Regions from separate parts of the Bacillus bruguierae genome, predicted to be linked through region 4. Evidence: riboswitches for the same ligand, from Rfam matches in the RefSeq annotation. Region 4 holds a riboswitch; each other region holds the start of a gene.
The links. A riboswitch is a leader RNA that binds a small molecule or an ion and turns the genes downstream of it on or off. The one in region 4 is predicted to bind thiamine pyrophosphate.
Positions count from the first base shown of each region.

Region 1: another riboswitch for thiamine pyrophosphate. It lies ahead of tenA (thiaminase II); the one in region 4 lies ahead of thiC (phosphomethylpyrimidine synthase ThiC).
Region 2: another riboswitch for thiamine pyrophosphate. It lies ahead of thiT (energy-coupled thiamine transporter ThiT); the one in region 4 lies ahead of thiC (phosphomethylpyrimidine synthase ThiC).
Region 3: another riboswitch for thiamine pyrophosphate. It lies ahead of WAZ07_RS13630 (MTH1187 family thiamine-binding protein); the one in region 4 lies ahead of thiC (phosphomethylpyrimidine synthase ThiC).

Region 1 is NZ_JBAWSX010000027.1:3,966-8,827, reverse strand. Features, by position in the region: gene tenI (thiazole tautomerase TenI) at 1-578, opposite strand, end outside; gene tenA (thiaminase II) at 634-1,329, opposite strand; TPP riboswitch at 1,415-1,515, opposite strand; TPP riboswitch at 1,575-1,683, opposite strand; gene WAZ07_RS25060 (SH3 domain-containing protein) at 2,282-3,442, shown strand; gene WAZ07_RS25055 (hypothetical protein) at 3,449-3,802, shown strand; gene WAZ07_RS25050 (DUF3965 domain-containing protein) at 4,113-4,862, opposite strand, start outside.
Region 2 is NZ_JBAWSX010000012.1:86,458-91,319, reverse strand. Features, by position in the region: gene WAZ07_RS18550 (PspA/IM30 family protein) at 1-190, opposite strand, end outside; partial or broken gene WAZ07_RS18545 (lipoprotein BA_5634 family protein) at 547-837, shown strand; gene WAZ07_RS18540 (FeoB-associated Cys-rich membrane protein) at 878-1,045, opposite strand; gene feoB (ferrous iron transport protein B) at 1,062-3,050, opposite strand; gene WAZ07_RS18530 (FeoA family protein) at 3,047-3,274, opposite strand; TPP riboswitch at 3,479-3,580, shown strand; gene thiT (energy-coupled thiamine transporter ThiT) at 3,667-4,236, shown strand; gene WAZ07_RS18520 (helix-turn-helix transcriptional regulator) at 4,407-4,862, opposite strand, start outside.
Region 3 is NZ_JBAWSX010000007.1:114,163-119,024, forward strand. Features, by position in the region: gene WAZ07_RS13620 (ABC transporter substrate-binding protein) at 1-786, opposite strand, end outside; gene WAZ07_RS13625 (ABC transporter permease) at 783-1,583, opposite strand; gene WAZ07_RS13630 (MTH1187 family thiamine-binding protein) at 1,531-1,851, opposite strand; TPP riboswitch at 1,948-2,050, opposite strand; cyclic di-GMP riboswitch class I at 2,409-2,495, opposite strand; gene WAZ07_RS13635 (anaerobic C4-dicarboxylate transporter) at 2,921-4,234, shown strand; gene thiE (thiamine phosphate synthase) at 4,349-4,862, opposite strand, start outside.
Region 4 is NZ_JBAWSX010000003.1:185,095-189,956, forward strand. Features, by position in the region: gene WAZ07_RS07570 (DUF2642 domain-containing protein) at 1-29, opposite strand, end outside; gene WAZ07_RS07575 (arsenic transporter) at 127-1,485, opposite strand; TPP riboswitch at 1,685-1,800, shown strand; gene thiC (phosphomethylpyrimidine synthase ThiC) at 2,048-3,808, shown strand; gene WAZ07_RS07585 (arsenic transporter) at 4,132-4,862, opposite strand, start outside.

The sequences.
Region 1 (4,862 bases), on a different contig from region 4:
AACTTTGCCTGTTCATTCGGTTTTACGGCACTTAAAATTCCGGACATAATTGCAATGCCAGTAGCCCCAGTGCCGAGTACCTCTGCTGTATGATTAGGAGTAATCCCTCCAATAGCGGTAATTGGAATTGTTAAACGGTTTGCCATTTCCGTAATCCCTGCTAATCCTCTTGGCGGAACTCCCTTTTTGGAGTTTGTTTGAAACAAATGCCCATACAGAAGAGAATCTGCACCACTTTGAAAAGCAGATACAGCTTCTTCAAATGAATGCACGGAGTAACCAACATGTAAATAAGAAAATTTTTCTTTAACAAGCTTTACATCCACGCTGCGATGTCCAAGTTGGACACGTCTAATATTGAATAAAATTGCAATATCAATCCGATCATTGATGACAAGTTTAGAAGAAGGAAATCCCTTATATAAGAGCTTTTCCACACCTTCATATAACTCTTTCGTACTTTTCTCTCGCTCACGAATGTGCAAATAATCTATTTCACTTTCAATATCAGTTGCTATATGTGCTAACTCTTCAAATGACATACGACCATTTGATATAACGTGAAGCTCAGCTTTCATATCCATTCGCCTACTTTAAAATGTTTTCAAACAATTCGTTTGTCGAAAAGAAACGTTACGAAATTGTAGTATGTTCTTGCTCCTCAAAACCCCACATCTCCTTACGATATGCCATATCCCAAAATAAGTATTCAAACCGACTGGAATATAAGAAGATTTCTTCTAAACGATTTAGTTCTTCTTCTGTTTTCCCAATTGTAATTTCATTAAATAAATCAATTAACCATATACAAAGATCCCCATATTCTTCAGAGCTGTATCCTCGAATCCACTCGCCAAAAAATTCATGATCACGTGCTCCTGAAATAGCATTCAAACGCTTTCCAATCTCCCAATAACTCCACATACATGGAAGCAATGCTGCAATTAACTCAGCAAGTGTACCGTTTTGTGAGACGGACATCATATAGTTTGTATATGCTAGATTCATAGCAGACGGCTTTGCTAATTCCATGTCTTCAACAGAAATTCCTAAACGTTTTGCATATTGTTTATGAATCGTCATTTCCCCATTTAAAATGCCATCAATTTGTTTAGCAAACTTCGCCATCACTTTTGGATTTGTTGCTTTTACAACACCGATTGCATATAACTTTGCATAATCTAACAAATACAAATAATCTTGAACAATATAATGTTGAAATCTATCTTTCTCTAACGTTCCATCTCCCATACCTGTTACAAATGGATGATTATGACTTTTTTCCCAAACAGGTTGCACTTTTTCAAATAGTCTTTCACAAAATGTCATCTCAGTTTCCCCTTCCTGTATATATATTCCCAAATAAAAAACCACTTCTATATAAGAAGTGGCCACAGCAAACAAAAGAAAACCTCATTTGTTGTTTCCACTTCCCTACGCTAGCATCACCTAGATCAGGTCATAAGGGTTAAGGTTTTTACCTCTCTCAGCTTTTAAGCACCCCTAGTGGTGTTCTATAAAATTTTCAATAAAAAATCCCCGTTTCTATGCATAAAGAAACGGGGACGTTATTTATATCGTCCAAGTTGCTTCCCTACGCTAGCATCATCTAGATCAGGTTCAAGGGTCAAAGACTATAGGTCTTACTCTCAGCTAGCAACACTAGCTCCCCTAGCATTATATTCATTTAACATAGTCAGTATACCATCGCCATATCTCATCGGCAACTCTTTTCATTTATGAAGTGAAACTTCCGTCAGTGGGGGTTTTCTTCATCCCCCACCTATCTTCTTTGTTTCTCTCTGAATCTTGAGGTGGGGATCTTACTGCCCGTTAATGTGGGATAAAGTGAAACACTAATCGTTTAAACAAAATAAAACATTATAAAAACATATTGTAAGTTCAGAAAAAAACGAATTTCTTCTATCTATTTCCATAACAGCTATAAATCTGCTATCCTTTTATTATATAGCTTTATAATCTATATCCATTTAAATTTTCCGACATATAAGTCGCTACTATGCAGAATATAACATGACCGCTACTTGCTTTATCCTTTTGTCTTCTACCTTGCGTGTAGTAGGAAAAGGCCCTGACCGTTTCTATGCACGGCCAAATGCTCTCCCTAAAAAGAAAGGAGTGTTTATGTCAATTTTTTAACTTGTATATATAGAGAAAAAGCATTCATTTGTTTTTAATCAACGAATATATTACAAACTCAATATCTTTACATTATGATTTTAATCATAATAATTGATTACATAAGGAGGTCTATGAATATATGAATTTAAAAGTCGCAACAATAACAGCAACTACTGTAGCAGTTGCTTCTATGCTCCCCTCTATAGCAGAATCTAATATACATACCGTAACAGCAGAGCAAACATCAAAAACAAAAATTGGTTATGTAAAAACGAAAACATTACAAATGTACAATAGTCCTAATGGGACAGATTATGTTATTGACAGCATTACGCGTGGCACTCCCATTACAATTCTTGAAACAACAAATGAATGGTATAAAGTTCACGTTCACAATAAAACTGGCTATGTAAAAAAAGAAGCAATTTCTTTAACAAAACCACACGATAGTGGAAATCAATATATCGTAAATGCGGATGCAGTAAACGTTCGCTCTGAACCAAATACACAATCTGAAATTGTTACTGTATTACCAAATGGAAAATTTGTTACTGTTCAAGAAGAACAAGAGGGATGGTATAAAGTTATACAAAATGGAACAAGCGGCTATGTAAAGAAAGAATTTTTATCTAACGCCGATCAGCCATTAGTTAAAGGAATTACTGTGCAAGGTGGAAGTTCTTACTATGTTGCCACTCCGACATTAAAAGTACGTAGCGGAGCAGGAACAAATACAGCTATTATCGGTTCTTTAACCAATGGGACACAAATACAAGTCGTTGAAAATATGGGAACATGGTATAAAATTCGCTACGGATCAGGATATGGCTATGTCGCACAGCATTGTATAACACAAAGACAACAACAGCAGCAACCAAAACAGAAAGCTACACCATCTATTCCAGCTGTATTTAAATATCCTGCTCAAGGAAAAATCAGCTCGGAATTTGATATACGCTGGGGAGAAATGCACTATGGCGTAGATATTGCAGCAACAGGAAATGTTCCAATCCAAGCTGCAGCACCTGGAACTGTTGTTAAATCATATTATTCTACAAGCTATGGAAATGTTGTATTTGTTGCTCATCGTATAAACGGGAATTTATACACAACTGTATATGCTCACATGAAAAGTCGAGCTGTCAAAGCAGGAGATACAGTGGTAACAAGCCAATTGCTCGGTTATATGGGAAATACAGGACATTCGCATGGACAACACTTACATTTTGAATTACATAACGGGGAATGGAATTTTGAAAAAACAAATGCTGTAAATCCACTTCCTTTCTTAGTTAGGTAACGCATAATGGCACGTAATATTGCATTAATTATTGAGTGTTTCGCATTTTTCGGTTTAGTTTATTGCTTATTAATTTATAACACAAACATTGTATTTTTAAGCATTATTATTGCGTTTGTTGCTTGTGAAGTGATGATGGAAACATTCAAAATTCGACTAAAGCGACATATTTCACACATATATACCGCACTATTCATTATAAGTTCTTTATTAACAAGCATCATTTTTAATGGCTTACATGTCTCCGCAATGTTTCCAGTATTTTTTATGACTATTCTTCTGATAGTATCTCAGTATATATATGTTCCAAAACATCGTAAACAACAACAACATGAAGAAACATGGAAAGTGGGAAAATAATGCCACGATTCTTTGGGATTGATTTCTTTTTTCTTTACTATTAAATAAGGATTCCACATGATGTGGAATCCTTATTTATGTTCTATATATACAAGTTTAAAAAAAGCATAACTCTTTCTTTTTTGGGGCACGAGAGCATCTGGCCGCGCATACGAACGATTTGCTCTCACCTCATGCAAAGTTTAAAACAAAAGGAGAAGCAAGTAGCAGTCATGTCATATTCTACATAGCAGTGATTTATATTTCAAAAAATTCAAACGAATATATATAAATACAAATTAAAAATCTAACATAAAACTACTTTTCTATTTTACCCGCATGCATACTGCTCATAAATAAAACTTAAATTATATTTATGTTCTAAATTCATACGTTGTTCGTCGCTACACCAATAAAATAAAATATCATGTATTGATGCATAGCGCTTATTCTTTAAAAATTGCTTAATAAAGGAAGGAAAACAATTTGGTAATTGTATAAATATATAATTGCGTAGTAGTTCCTCTTTATAATCGATTCCTTTACATATATGCATAAGTTCTTCACAATAATACATTTGCTGTGGAACTTGAATCATTTCAAAAAATGGAATGTATGATAATAATTGCCCAATAAAGTGCTCATATTTTGTTATAAATTCCAACGACATATGTTCCATCATCTCTTTTATAACAAACAAATAATCATCAACATGAGTTGTCTTCAACGGATTAAGACGATCAGATATTTGTGCAATCACTGCACGCTGGCATGCTACAGCAGCATGGCTTGGTTCATAATATGTTAAGAAATCCGTACATTTTCTATATTTTTTTAATAAATCTAACGTGTATATATCACAAATATACGTATTGCAATATATTGCTAACTCCATTAAAATTTCATCTAACTTCTCTTTTGATAATCCCTTTGCTTGTTTACAAAGATAGAGAAACATAAACTCCATCATTTCTTTATGAGACAAAAGTGTTTTATACTTTTCAATACACTCTACATTAAACTTAATTCTTTCCCAAATAAAATCATCATTACTTTCTAATTCCGTAACCTTTTGTTTTAT
Region 2 (4,862 bases), on a different contig from region 4:
GCTCTTCAAACAATAATTTAAACTTTTTCTCAAGCGCAATTTGTGCTGCTACGCTTTTCTCCGCTTCTTGTACATCCTCTTGCATATCACGTAAATACTGATCTGTCATTTTAACTGGATCTTCTGCTTTTTCAATTAATGCATACACATTTGACATCGTTAAATCTCTTAAGCGCTTAAATACAGACATTCTAATTCCTCCTAATAAATTGCTTCATATTTCAAATTCAGTACTTGGAAAACCCAAAAATCTTCCTTTACAGTAAGAATATTCACACTTTAAACCTATGTGTACATTATATCAAAAATAAAATGCACTTACATCTTGTTTTTTAAATATACAAGCAATAATATGACATTCCCATTACAACATTTCTACATACTATACACTTACTTTTGATTTCCTCCAAATCCTCTCCCTTTTATCACATTTTAAACTCTTTTCACTAAATTACATCATTGTAATCTTAATGTAAGCTAAGTCGATAGTTTGAAGAACATTATTCTTATAAAATGAAATCAAAAGCTGAGGTTAAAACATAAACACTTGATAAATTACCAACTGTAACAGCGGATCAAGGTGTATTATTTGCAAAAGAAACAGTAGAAAATGCGACAATTGATGGAACGAAATTAAAATATGAAGGCAACACAATCATCGGTGACGCTCGTTCTTATGCAGATATGTTTGCAATCGTTGATGATGCTGCATATGGAAAAGTAAATGGTGAAGAGAAATCTGTAGGTGTACTGAAATTTGATAAGGACCCTAAAGATAAAATCCAAGATACTACTAAAGAAACAGAAGCTGTACAACTTGTTAAGATCAAAAAGTAATCCCCAAAAAAAGCTTTGCGAAATTCGCAAAGCTTTTTTTCTACTTATTCACGACTTGCTCCATATCAGGAATACAAGTTTTTGACTGGCACGATTTATTTAAGGAACATGCTGCACATTTCCCTTTTTTACTTCTCTTTACAAAGTTAATTAACGTATATCCTGCATATCCAAAAATGACAGCTCCAATTACGATATTGACTATCATTATGATACATCTCCTTTTAGAATCCGAGCATGGATCCAACTTGGTATATAACTAGTGTTAATACGTATGCAACAACAAGCGGATACACAACAGAGAAAATCGTCCACTTTACAGATCCTGTTTCGCGGCGAATAACCGCAACTGTTGCTAAACATGGTACGTATAATAAAATGAAGAACATAAACGCATATGCTGATAATGTTGTAAAATGCGTACCGATTACGTTTCCTAATACATCTTCTTTCACAGAATAAATAATTGCCATTGTAGAAACAACAACTTCTTTTGCTAAAAATCCTGTTAACAGAGATGCAGCTGCTTGCCATGTTCCAAAACCAAGCGGTGCAAGAATTGGAGCAAATAATCCGCCAATCATTGCTAAGAAACTATCACCCATATCTACACCGAACCCAGATGGCCCAGCATAGTTTAATAACCAAATCACAACAGAACCACCAAAGATAAATGTACCTGCCTTGCGTACAAATCCTTTTCCTTTTTCCCACGTACTGCGCCATAACGTTTTTGCTTGCGGCACACGGTAAGGTGGAAGTTCAATTACAAAAATAGACTTCTCTTCTTTTAAAACTGTAACAGACATAATTTTTGTAACAAGTAATGCAAGGATAATACCAATAAGATATAAAGAAAATACAACAATCGCTTGACTATGTGGGAAAAAGACCCCTGCAAATAATGCATATACAGGTAAACGGGCTGAACATGACATAAACGGTGTCACTAAAATCGTAAGCAGCCTCTCTTTTTCCTGTTCAATCGTTCTCGCTGCCATAACGCCTGGTACATTACAGCCAAAACCGATAATCATAGGAATAAACGCTTTTCCGTTTAGTCCAAAAAACTCCATAATACGATCCATTACAACGGCAATACGCGCCATATATCCGGAATCTTCTAGCAATGAAATGAAGAAGAACAATGCGAAAATTTGCGGAACGAATACTAATACCGCACCAACACCTGCAATGATTCCATCTGTAATGAGTGCTCGAATGAAATCAGACGCACCAATATTCGTAAGTCCTGCTGTTACCCAATCCGTAAATGGACCGCCGACAAATGCATCAAATTGATCAGATAAAGGTGTTCCAATCCACGAAAACGTAACCTGAAAAATTAAAAACATGATTCCTAAAAAGATCGGAAGTCCCAAAATTTTATGCGTAATTAATTTATCAATTCTTTCCGAAAAAGGAATGCTTCCTTCTTTTTCTTGACGAATCACACTTGTTTTCAGCTTTTCAATATACGCTGCACGTACTCCGTATATGTGCTGCTCTAGCGTAACATCTAATTCTGCTTCTAATGCAGAGCGAATTGCTACAAGTTCATTATATACATGCGACTTGGCGAGTTCTTTCTCTACCACTTCGTTATTTCCTAAAAATTGCAGCGCAAGCCACCTTGCATGCTCATCATTTTCCTGCTGCAATTTATCCATAACTCGCTGGATTCCTGTCTCTACCGCTTTACCGTATGAAAGAATAAACGGTTTCTGCTCCGCCTTATCGCTTTCATGAAGAGTAGCTAATAATTCCTCGCAACCTTTCCCACTTCTTGCTATAACAGGAATAACTGTTACACCTAATATTTCAGCTAACTTCTTGACATCAATCGTAATCCCGCGTTGTTTTGCCACATCAATCATATTTAAACCGATAGAAAGTGGTTTTCCAAACTCTAATAATTGCAATGTTAAATGCATATTACGTTCAAATTGAGAGGAGTCTACAATATTTAACATATGGTGAAATTCTTCTGTTAATAAAAATTGCGTAACAACCCCTTCATCACGGGATACAGGATTTAAATCGTATATACCTGGTAAGTCTATTAACATTCCTTGCTTACCTTTTAACTTACCAACCTTTTTTTCTACCGTTACTCCGCTCCAGTTTCCAACATATTCATAAGAACCGGTAAGCGCATTAAACAATGATGTTTTTCCCGTATTCGGATTTCCTAGTAAAGCAACCTTGTTCACGCTAATTCCACCTTTATCATTTTCGCATCACAATGACGAATAGAAATTAATTGCCCACGACATTCTAATGTACACGGACCATTAAACATTGCCTTTTGTTTTACACAAAGCTCACACCCTTCAGAAAATCCAAATGAAGCCAAGCGGCGTTTTAATAATGTATCAAGAGATTGTAAATCTTTTACACGTACTTTTTCATCTATACTCATATCAACTAAGTTCATAAATTATTCCCCCAAAAGATAACGATAATTATTATCAAAAAAATTATATCATGTTTTTTTTGGTAAAGACTATACAATTCTATGTGAATTTATTACTATTTTCGTACAATTCCAGCGTTTTTATGTTACGAAACAAAGTTATGTACAATTTGTTTGCCATTCTTTTCTAACTTCATTACAATGAAACTAACAATCTAAGAATCTCGTTGTCACAGGGGGAGCCGCGTTGCTGAGAGGGAACATTTTGTTCCGACCCTTTGAACCTGTTAGTTAATGCTAACGTAGGAATTGTGCAGACGTATATACATAAGTAGTGTTTTACAATTTGTATATCTTCATCCCCCTATGATCATGATTCTTCTTTTGTAACTTGGATGTAGGGGGATTTTCACATGCGTAACACAAATTTACAAGCAATGATAGAGGCAGCGATTCTCGCAGCATTTGCATTAGTCATCGACATTTTGCCGCTCTCTATTAAACTTCCAACAGGCGGTTCTATCTCATTTGCTATGATTCCAATTTTTATTATTGCTTACCGTTGGGGATTTAAAGCAAGTTTCTTAAGTGGTCTCGTTTGGGGATTATTACAAATTGTCGCAGCGGATGCATCTATTTTTACGCCGGTGCAAGCGTTTATTGAGTACTTCGTCGCCTTTGCTTTTATTGGTTTTGCCGGCTTATTTCATGCACCAATTCAACAAGCAATTGTCAATAAACAAAAAGCAAAAGCAATCATGTATGTCATTATCGCTGCGTTTATTGGCAGCCTAGCTCGTTATTTTTGGCACTTCATTGCCGGCTTTATTTTCTTTGGACAATATGCACCAAAAGGACAATCGGCTGTTTTATATTCCTTTATCTTTAACGGTATTACAATGATTGGTTCTTTCGCATTATGTGCGGCTTTACTTGTCGCTTTATTTACAACAGCACCGCGCTTATTTACGAAACGCGCTTAAGCCTAGAAAAAAGAGCAATACAAACTATCGATTTACCTTATAATGTTATTGTATTTTATAAAACCCTAATTAAATAAGAGGTATAAATTTGCATAATAAGCCCTGCTGATTTTAGCCTTTTTAAGTTAGATCGCTTAATAGGACAAAACAAGGTAAAGTAAATGGCACATTTACTTTACCTTGTTTAAATACCGATAGATAGTTGCTTCTGATGCTTTTAAATGCTTAGCTACTTCACTTACGCCGCCTTTAAGTAAAAATACCCCTTTATCATTAAGTTTTTTTATCACTTCCATTTTTTCATCAGGAGACATTCTCTCAGGCGGAACTTTGCATTCTAATAAAACTCCTGTAATAAGTGATGAAAGAAGACTATCCAGATTTTCTTCTAAGTTCTCAGAAAGGTCTAATTCAAGATTAGGATGAACCTTCTCTTCCTCTTCATTCATGCTAGTATTACTCATAATTATACCGTCTAACCAGTCTCTTGCTTTTATCATATTACTAATATCAATGTTTACACACAGCATTCCAATTATGCTGTCGTTTTCATCTTTAATAAAATAACTTGACGAACGAAACGTTTGATTATTTTTTGAGTTTCCTTTGTAATTGGAAATAAAATG
Region 3 (4,862 bases), on a different contig from region 4:
TTTAATTAAAATATCCGCTGATGCTTGCGGCTCCTTAATTGCAAAGTTATAGCCATCTGTTGTTGCTTTCATAAACTTCTTCACAAAATCTTTATCTTGTTTTGCATGTTTTTCACTAGTAATAATAACAGGGCTATAATAATCTAACGCTGGATCTAAATCTTTTAGCATAATCGTGTTTAGCTCAATGCCTTTTCTCTTCGCTTCAATACCATCCCAGCCATAATAAATCCACTCAAAATCAGCATCACGGCCAATAGATTTAAAGAAATCTGTTTGTCCAAGTACAACCTTTTGCACTTTATTATAGTCTGCTTGATGCTTATCCATAATTGTTTTTAAAGTAGCTTCTTCAGCCGGTGCTCCCCAACCGCCATATCGTTTTCCTTCAAATGCTTTTGGAGATGTGATGTTATCCTTTTTTAAAGATGCAAATGCAGATGTATTATGTTGAATAACCGCACCAATTGATACAACTGGAATATCTTCAACCCTTGCTGTTGTTACGTTCTCTTGATAACTTACACCAAAATCAGCTTTTCCTGATGCAACCATTTGTTCAGCAGACGTATTTTCACCTGGCTGAATAATCTCTACATCTAACCCTTGTTTTTTATAGTAATCTTTCGTCTTTGCTACATATAAGCCAGTATGGTTTGTATTTGGAAACCAATCCAATACTACGGTTACTTTCTTCTCTTTACTCTCTTCTTTCTTCCCTGCTGAGCAGCCTGCAAATGTAAATAATAAAGAAGCTGCTAATAACGCTTTTAACCCTTTTTTCATTTCTCTCCATCCTTTCTGTAAACCCACGGTGCTGTTAGTCTTGCCATAAATTCAACAATAAAATACAAGAGTAGTGTCACACAGGCAATAACAGCAGCGATTCCAAACACACGAGCTGTTAAAAAAGATTTCGTCGCTCTTGTCAGCATAACGCCTAAACCTTCACTTGCCCCAAGCCATTCTCCAATAATAGCCCCCATTACGCTATATGTAACGGCAATTTTTAATCCTGAAAAAAAATATGGCAGTACTGCTGGAAACTTCACTTTTTGATAGACTTGCCACTTGCTTGCCCGCATTGTTTGCAGCAGCTTTAACATCGCTTTGTCTACCGTTTGAAAGCCTTCTAAAATACTAAGTGTAATCGGAAAGAAGCATATGAGAATCACAACCATTACTTTTGGCAGCATTCCGTAGCCAAACCAAATGATAAATAAAGGTGCTAGTACAACAATCGGAACTGTTTGTGAAATCACTAGTAACGGATTCATTAACACACGGAATAACGGAATCACATCCATAATAATTGCAATGCTCGTTCCAAGTATAATTGCAAAAAATAATCCTATGAACACTTCTTGCAAAGTCTGCATCGTATTTGGAAGTAACAAATCTTTCATTTCGATAAGTTCATGTACAATTGCAGAAGGCTTTGGCAAAATCCACGGTTCAATATGGAATATGGAAACAGCTCCTTCCCATATTGCGATGAGAAGGAACAGCCATATTGTTGTAATCGCTATGTTAGATCGCTTCTGTTTTTTCATATTCTTCACGATACTTCCACACTTTTTCATCAATCGTTACGCCTGTACTTGGACGATAGTGGATTTTAATAGAAGTAATTACTTCTTCTGCTCCATCATCTATGCAAGCTTGCTGCGCACGTTTAATAATGGCAAGAAGCTCGTCTAATTCTCCTTCCATCGTCGTTTCCATTGCCCCAACCTCATAGCGTACTCCAGATTTCTGAACAACTTCAATCGCTTTATCTACAACTGCATATACATCTTTATGCTTCGCTTGTGGTACAACTGAAAATGAAACTGTAACTTGCTGTGACACAATAAATTCCTCCTTAAATTTCGTATAAAAAGAAAAGGCTTTCCTGCCAAAAGCAGGAAAGCCTTATATACAAGTTATCATAGAATAACAATTGCTACGATTCTTGATACAACTCCCTACGCTGGCATTATCCAGATCAGGTTAAGGGTCGATGTCTTGTTACATCCTCTCAGCCATACCGGCTCCCCTGTTTCAATTCGTCTTCATTGTAGCACGGATTATTTTTATGAACAAACAAATTTATTTTTTCTTCTCAAAAATACTATCCTCAAGTTACTCTTCATGCATTTTGTACTCAACAATTGATGTAGAGAGGTGGAATTTGTATGTAGATGGATATGTTAATATCTCTTAATTTTGCATGAAAAGAAGTATCTATTCAGTTATTACTTCTCAGCTGGACTTCCAGTTATGATGATTACACTAGCTCTTGCAATTGATCAGCATCACACTACTATCCCATTTGTTGCTAGTAGTAGTATTCTTACTATTATTATCTTTACACATAAAAAAGAGATCAATGTCATAAAAAACATTGGCCTAACCAATCCTATCAGTCCGGTAACTGGCTAGCCTAGTCTCATTCGTCCTTAGCCCCTACAGCTTTGTGTCCTTATGTTTCCATAAGTTTGTCTTTCTCGATGAACGATATGAGAGTTTTATGAAAATTACACAATTCTCTGTCCACAGATTACAACCTCCAAATCAAATTAACCATTTATCCGTACATATAAATATAATATTCCAAAATAACCCTTTTGTAACATAATTTTAACAACTAGAGTAAATCATGTTTTTGATGTGTTATATAATGAAAAAAAAGCGATTTTTAGAGATTTATTATATATATCCATTTTAATTTTTCGACATAGAAGTCGCTGCTATGCAGAATACAATATGATTGCTACTTGGTTTCTATGCGCGGTTAGATGCTCTCGTTCCCTCCTAAAAAGAAAGTTTTTTTATGTCGGGTTCTTAACTTGTATATATATCACTCTACTTTCGAATCATTAAACAAGTTAAATTATTTGATAATAACAATTAATTATTATCTCGGAGGTGCTATACTATGTTCTGGCTACAGTTTATCATCTTATTACTCTGTATTTTCATCGGCGCACGCCTTGGAGGTGTTGGCCTTGGCGTAATGGGAGGCGTTGGGATGACAATCTTTGTCTTCTTCTTCCACTTACAACCAACCTCTCCCCCAATCGATGTTATGCTTATGATTTTAGCAGTTATTACAGCCGCTGGAGCCTTGCAGGCTGCTGGGGGGATGGACTATCTTGTTCATATTGCAGAAAAAGCGCTCCGCAAAAACCCGAAACGTATTACGTTCTTCGCCCCAATCGTCACTTATTTATTTACGCTTTGTGCAGGAACAGGACACGTTGCCTATTCAGTTCTTCCTGTCATTGCTGAAGTATCGCGTGAATCAGGAATTCGACCAGAGCGTCCAATGTCAATTGCTGTTATTGCATCGCAGCAAGCGATTACGGCAAGTCCAATTTCAGCAGCAACCGTTGCACTTCTCGCTATGCTTGCTGACTATAAGATTACATTATTAGATATTTTAAAAATTAGTATTCCATCTACCTTTATCGCTTGTATGTTAGCTGCTTTCGTCGTAAGCAAAATGGGGAAAGAGCTAAACGAAGATGAAGAATACTTAAAACGATTACAAGAAGGCATGATTCCAAAACTAGAAGAAAAGAAAGAGTTTACTGTCCCGAAAGGTGCAAAACTGTCTGTTATCCTCTTTTTACTTGCAACGGTTCTAGTTGTTCTTCTTGGGTCTTTTGAAGCGTTACGTCCTAGTTGGATGATAGACGGAAAACTTGTACGTCTTTCTATGCCAAACACCATTGAAATGGTTATGCTAACAATTGCAGCACTTATTATTATTTTTTGTAAACCAAATGTAGAAAGCATCGTGTCTGGTAACGTCTTTAAAGCAGGAGCAACAGCAGTTGTTGCGATTTTCGGTATCGCATGGATGGGGGATACGTTCTTTAATGGTAACTTACAAATGATTCAAGGTTCTATTCAAGACCTCGTAACAAGTGCACCATGGTTATTTGCAATTGCACTATTCGTGCTATCAATCTTGTTATATAGCCAAGCTGCAACGGTACGTGCGTTAATACCACTTGGATTAACACTTGGCATTTCACCTGCACTATTAATTGCGATGTTCCCAGCTGTAAACGGATATTTCTTTATTCCAAACTACGGAACAATTGTTGCGGCAATTAACTTTGACCGTACAGGTACAACGCGTATCGGTAAATATGTGTTAAATCATAGCTTTATGATCCCAGGTCTTGTTGCAACAATTACATCAATTGGAATTGGAATGCTTCTTGTTTCACTGATGTTTTAATTACGAAAGAGCTAGCCTTTATAAGGGGCTAGCTCTTTTTAATCAAACGTTTGTTTAAATATCTATTCAACGATTTCTACACATAAGAAATCGTTCTTTTCATCTATTAACTCACTATTTGTTTACTAATTCCGCTAATTTTTTCGTACTCTCATAAGGAGAATCTGCTAAACTTATCGCTGAAATCACGGAAACACCATCTGCCCCCGCTTCCACGACAGAAGCAGCATTGTAGGTTGTAATACCACCAATACCGACAATCGGAATTTCAATACCACTTTCACGAAAAACACGTAATCCTGCCGTTCCTTGTACTGCTTTTGCATCTTTTTTCGTGTTTGTTTGAAAAATCGGTCCTACTCCTAAATAATCCGCACCATTTTCAATCGCAAAACAAGCTTCTTCTATTGTATGAGCGGATACACCAATGATTTTATCCCCCATTTTCCCGCGTACGCTCTGAATATTTTCATCATCTTGTCCAACATGAACACCATCGGCATCTAACGCTAGTGCTAACTCCACATCATCATTTACGATAAATGGAACATTGTATTCTTTGCACAAAGATTGCAACTGTCTTGCAAATGCATATCGGTTTTCCCCTGTTAACGCTCCGTCACCTTTT
Region 4 (4,862 bases):
TGATTGATATATTTTTGTAAATGAAGCATAGTAATCTCCCTTCTTGTAATTACATACGTTTTTTCTTCTAACTTTTAAGCTGCGAAGATAAAGTGAAACTTCCGTCAGTGGGGGTCTTACTGCCCGTTAATGCAGGATAAATGTAACCCAATAATATAAGCAAAATAGCGTGAAAATGACAGTTGGCGGAATGACGAGGAATGTGGCTTTCATATACGTGCCCCAGGTGATATTTACTTTTCCTTTCCTTGTAATAAACATCCACATTAAAGTTGCTAATGTACCGATTGGCAGTAGTAGTGAACCCATGTCACTACCGATGATATTTGCAAGATAAATCGTTTTCAATGTAATAGGATCTAGCCCCATTTCGGTAAGAGTGATTGTACCAATCATTAAGGCAGGATGGTTATTAAAAATGTTAGAGAGGACAGAGATTAAGCCTCCCATAATAAAGTTTGCATGAAATAAACTACTGGTGATGAGTGGATGAAGTTTTGTAACGAGCAGTTCAGTTAAACCGATGTTATGAAGTCCGTATACAATTACGTACATAGAAAATGCGAAAACTAACACATACCAAGGTGTTTTTTTAATCATATCAATCGGTGGGATGCGCAGTTTGTACCATCTCCAACCGAGTAAAATAATAGAGCCAATGACTGCTGTGATGGCGATGGAAAATTGAAAGTATGATGCGATAAACAAGCTGATACGAACGCATAGAACAAATAATAGAATTCTAAACATAAATCGTGTTCGCTTCCGATTTTCAGCTACCTCGGATCGTGGTTGCAAAGGATGAAAGGATTTTTTTACGAAATTTTCATCTAAATGTATCGGTAAGACCGGGAGTGTTTTTGGTAATTTTTTCTGATAGGTGAGGAATAATAGGGACGCCATAAAGAGGAGACCTAAAGTGGCAGGTACAAACATCATTGCTGTATGCATGTATAAATCCATATGAACAATTTTTAAGGCGATTAAATTTACAATATTGCTTACGCCAATCGGTACACTTGAGGCAGTAGCAATGAGCGCACCGCTTACTAAGTAAGGTGTTTTTTGATTATGTGTAAGTCGTAAATGGTGTAACAAAAGCAGTAAAATGGGAGTTGTAATTAAGATGCTACCATCGTTATTGAAGAATAATGTCATGAGAAAGCATAGAAGATTTGTATACCAAAACAGACGAATACCAGAGTTTTTTGCTTTTTTCGCAAGTTGAACGGCACACCAGTGAAAAAAGCCAAAACTCTCTAGTACGATTGCCATGACAATGGTAGCCATAATTGTTATGGCAGCGTCAATAATTTTTGAGCTAATATCACCTAAGTCGGTAAAAGAAACGGCACCGCTTAAAATGACAATCATTGCTCCAACTGTTGCTGGAATCGCTTCATTCATTCCTTTTGGTCGCGAAAAGATGATAAGCATAGTTACGAGAAAAGTGAGTATGGTTATAGTAGATTGTAGGTTTAGCAACTCTTTCACCCCCGTTCTTAAAGCGAAATGTCCGTACAAGACGTATGTCCTACACCAACTTATATTATATATGTATGAAGTGTGGATTCGGCTTGTACTAAGTGAAATAACTATTTTTTGAGTGAAAAAGAAAAAATGTAAATACCTTTGCATTTGTTAGACAATGATGTATGATAGGAGCGTAGTAAAAATTTAATCAGTGATAAACTAGGGGTGCCCAAGAGAGCTGGGCTGAGAGAGAAGCGTGTTGAAGCTTCTTAACCCTTTGGACCTGATCTGGTTCGTACCAGCGGAGGGAAGTTGTCGGCTTTACATAACAATGTCTTATGTTGCCAGGTCCTATTCTTTATTATGGGCCTGGCTTTTTTATTTGGGCATTGCTAGCCGCTAGTTCTCGTCCTTGTCGTAAGAAAGGTGGAGCCGACTGTTTAGACCCGTCGGCTAAGGTTCTTTCGCACAGAAAGCGCTTTTTGTTTTCTCGTGCGGAAGGTTCTTAGACGGAAGGGGTTAGGAGGCGAAACTGGATCTAAAGAAAAGCGAAGACACAGGGGAGGAAAAAATGATGAAACAATCTGTTTCAGCTGAGCAAATTGAGTTGAAGTCAAGTTTACCAGGAAGCAAGAAAGTATATGTAGAAGGTACGCGTGAAGGCATGAAAGTACCAATGCGTGAGATTGCACAAAGCGATACAAATGGTGTGCCAAACCCGGCTATTCGTGTATATGATACGAGCGGTCCTTATACAGATCCGAATTACAAAGTGGAGTTAGAAAAGGGATTGCAGGCGCCGCGCCGCTCATGGATTGTGGAACGAGGAGATGTAGAGGAGTATGAAGGTCGTGAAGTGAAGCCGGAAGATGATGGGGTGAAAGCAGCGTCTACACATACGCCTGTATTCCCGCAAATGGGACGGAAGCCACTCCGTGCAAAAGACGGGGCAAATGTTACGCAAATGCATTATGCGCGTAAAGGGATCATCACACCGGAGATGGAATATGTAGCAATTCGCGAAGGTATGGAGCCGGAGTTTGTGCGGAAGGAAATCGCTGAAGGCCGCGCTATTTTACCAGCAAATATTAATCACCCAGAAGCAGAACCAATGATTATTGGCCGTAACTTCCATGTGAAAGTAAATGCGAATATTGGGAACTCAGCTGTTTCATCATCTATCGCTGAAGAAGTTGAGAAGATGACGTGGGCAACGCGCTGGGGTGCTGATACAATTATGGACCTTTCTACCGGGAAAAATATTCATACGACGCGTGAATGGATTATACGAAATGCTCCTGTACCAGTTGGAACAGTGCCAATTTATCAAGCGCTTGAAAAGGTAAACGGAATTGCCGAAGATTTAACGTGGGAAGTATACCGTGATACGCTAATTGAACAAGCAGAGCAAGGAGTAGACTACTTTACAATTCATGCTGGTGTACTGCTTCGTTACATTCCGCTTACAGCAAAGCGTGTAACAGGAATTGTATCACGCGGCGGTTCGATTATGGCGCAGTGGTGTTTATACCATCATCAAGAAAACTTTTTATATACACACTTTGAAGAAATTTGTGAAATTATGAAGAAGTATGATGTTTCCTTCTCTTTAGGAGATGGATTGCGCCCTGGTTCAATTGCGGATGCAAACGACGAAGCTCAATTTTCTGAGCTTGAAACATTAGGGGAACTTACGAAAATTGCTTGGAAGCATGATGTTCAGGTGATGATTGAAGGGCCAGGACATGTACCGATGCATTTAATTAAAGAGAATATGGATAAAGAACTCGACATTTGTCACGGTGCACCGTTTTATACGCTTGGACCGTTAACGACAGACATTGCACCTGGTTATGATCATATTACTTCGGCAATTGGTGCAGCGATGATTGGCTGGTTCGGTACAGCCATGCTTTGCTATGTAACACCGAAAGAACATCTTGGCCTGCCAAACAAAGATGATGTTCGTGAAGGTGTTATTACGTATAAAATTGCCGCGCATGCTGCTGACCTTGCAAAAGGTCATAAAACAGCACATCAGCGCGATGACGCTCTTTCAAAAGCGCGCTTTGAATTCCGTTGGCGTGATCAATTTAATTTATCATTAGACCCTGAGCGTGCAATGGAATACCATGATGAAACATTGCCAGCAGAAGGAGCAAAGACAGCGCATTTCTGCTCTATGTGTGGTCCAAAGTTTTGCAGTATGAGAATTTCGCATGATATTCGTGAGTATACGAAGGAGAATGATTTAGAAACAACAGAAGCAATTGAGAAAGGTATGAAAGAAAAAGCAGAAGAGTTTAAAGAAGCAGGTAGTCAGTTATATAGATGAGTAGAAAGACTGAAATGAAAAACCTGAAGTATATAAATGCAAATTGAAAAACCGACATAAAGATCCCTTTTTTAGGGGTGGGCGAGAGCGTCTGGCTATGCATAGAAGCGGTCAGTGCCTTATTCTGCCCCGTGCGATATAAAACAAAGGTAGAAGGCAAGTGGAGAGCCTGCTTTGTTTTGTGTGCTAGGGTTTTAAATAGATTTATGTAGAAAGTGCCTTTCTGAACACCTTTTCAATCTATGATCACGTGTACCTAACCTAATATAGATAATCATCCCCCTGCTGAGCGAGAGCAGGGGGATTTTGTTTCGTTTGATAAGTTAACGAGCAAAGACGAGCTGTACCCAGTAGAATAAGAGAAAGAGGGTTACGATTGTGGTGAGTGGAATGACAATTAAGGAGACGTTCAAGTAATCTTTCCATTTTATTTTAATTTTATTTTGCTTTAGGATATGCATCCAAATAAGAGATGCAAGTGTACCGATTGGTAATAACAATGATCCTATGTCGCTACCAATGATGTTTGCAAGGTAGATTGTTTTGAGGGTAATAGGATCTAATCCCATTTTTGTTAAGGTAATGGTTCCAATCATTAGGGCAGGATGGTTGTTAAAAATGTTTGATAGAATTGAAACGAGTCCGCCCATGATAAAACTTGCGTATAATAAACTTTGATTCACAATCGGTTCGCATACTTGCACAAGCCAAGTTGTTAATCCAGCGTTATGGAGTCCGTAAATAATAACGTACATGGAAAAAGCAAAAACGAGAATGTGCCACGGTGTCTTTTTTAATATATCGACTGGATTTGTTCGTAAATAATACCATCTCCATAGGAGCAGAACGAGAGAGCCGATTACGGCAACAATTTCAATCGGAACTGCAAAGAATGAGGCAACGAAAAGGAGACAGCGCATAAGAAAGACAAACAGTAACACTTTTAACATAAATTTGGAGCGTTTGCTTTTTGTATCAATAGAATCTGTCCCTTTTAATGGGTGAAACTGTTTTGTGAAAAAGACTTCTTCAATGTCATAAGCGGATGTTGGTA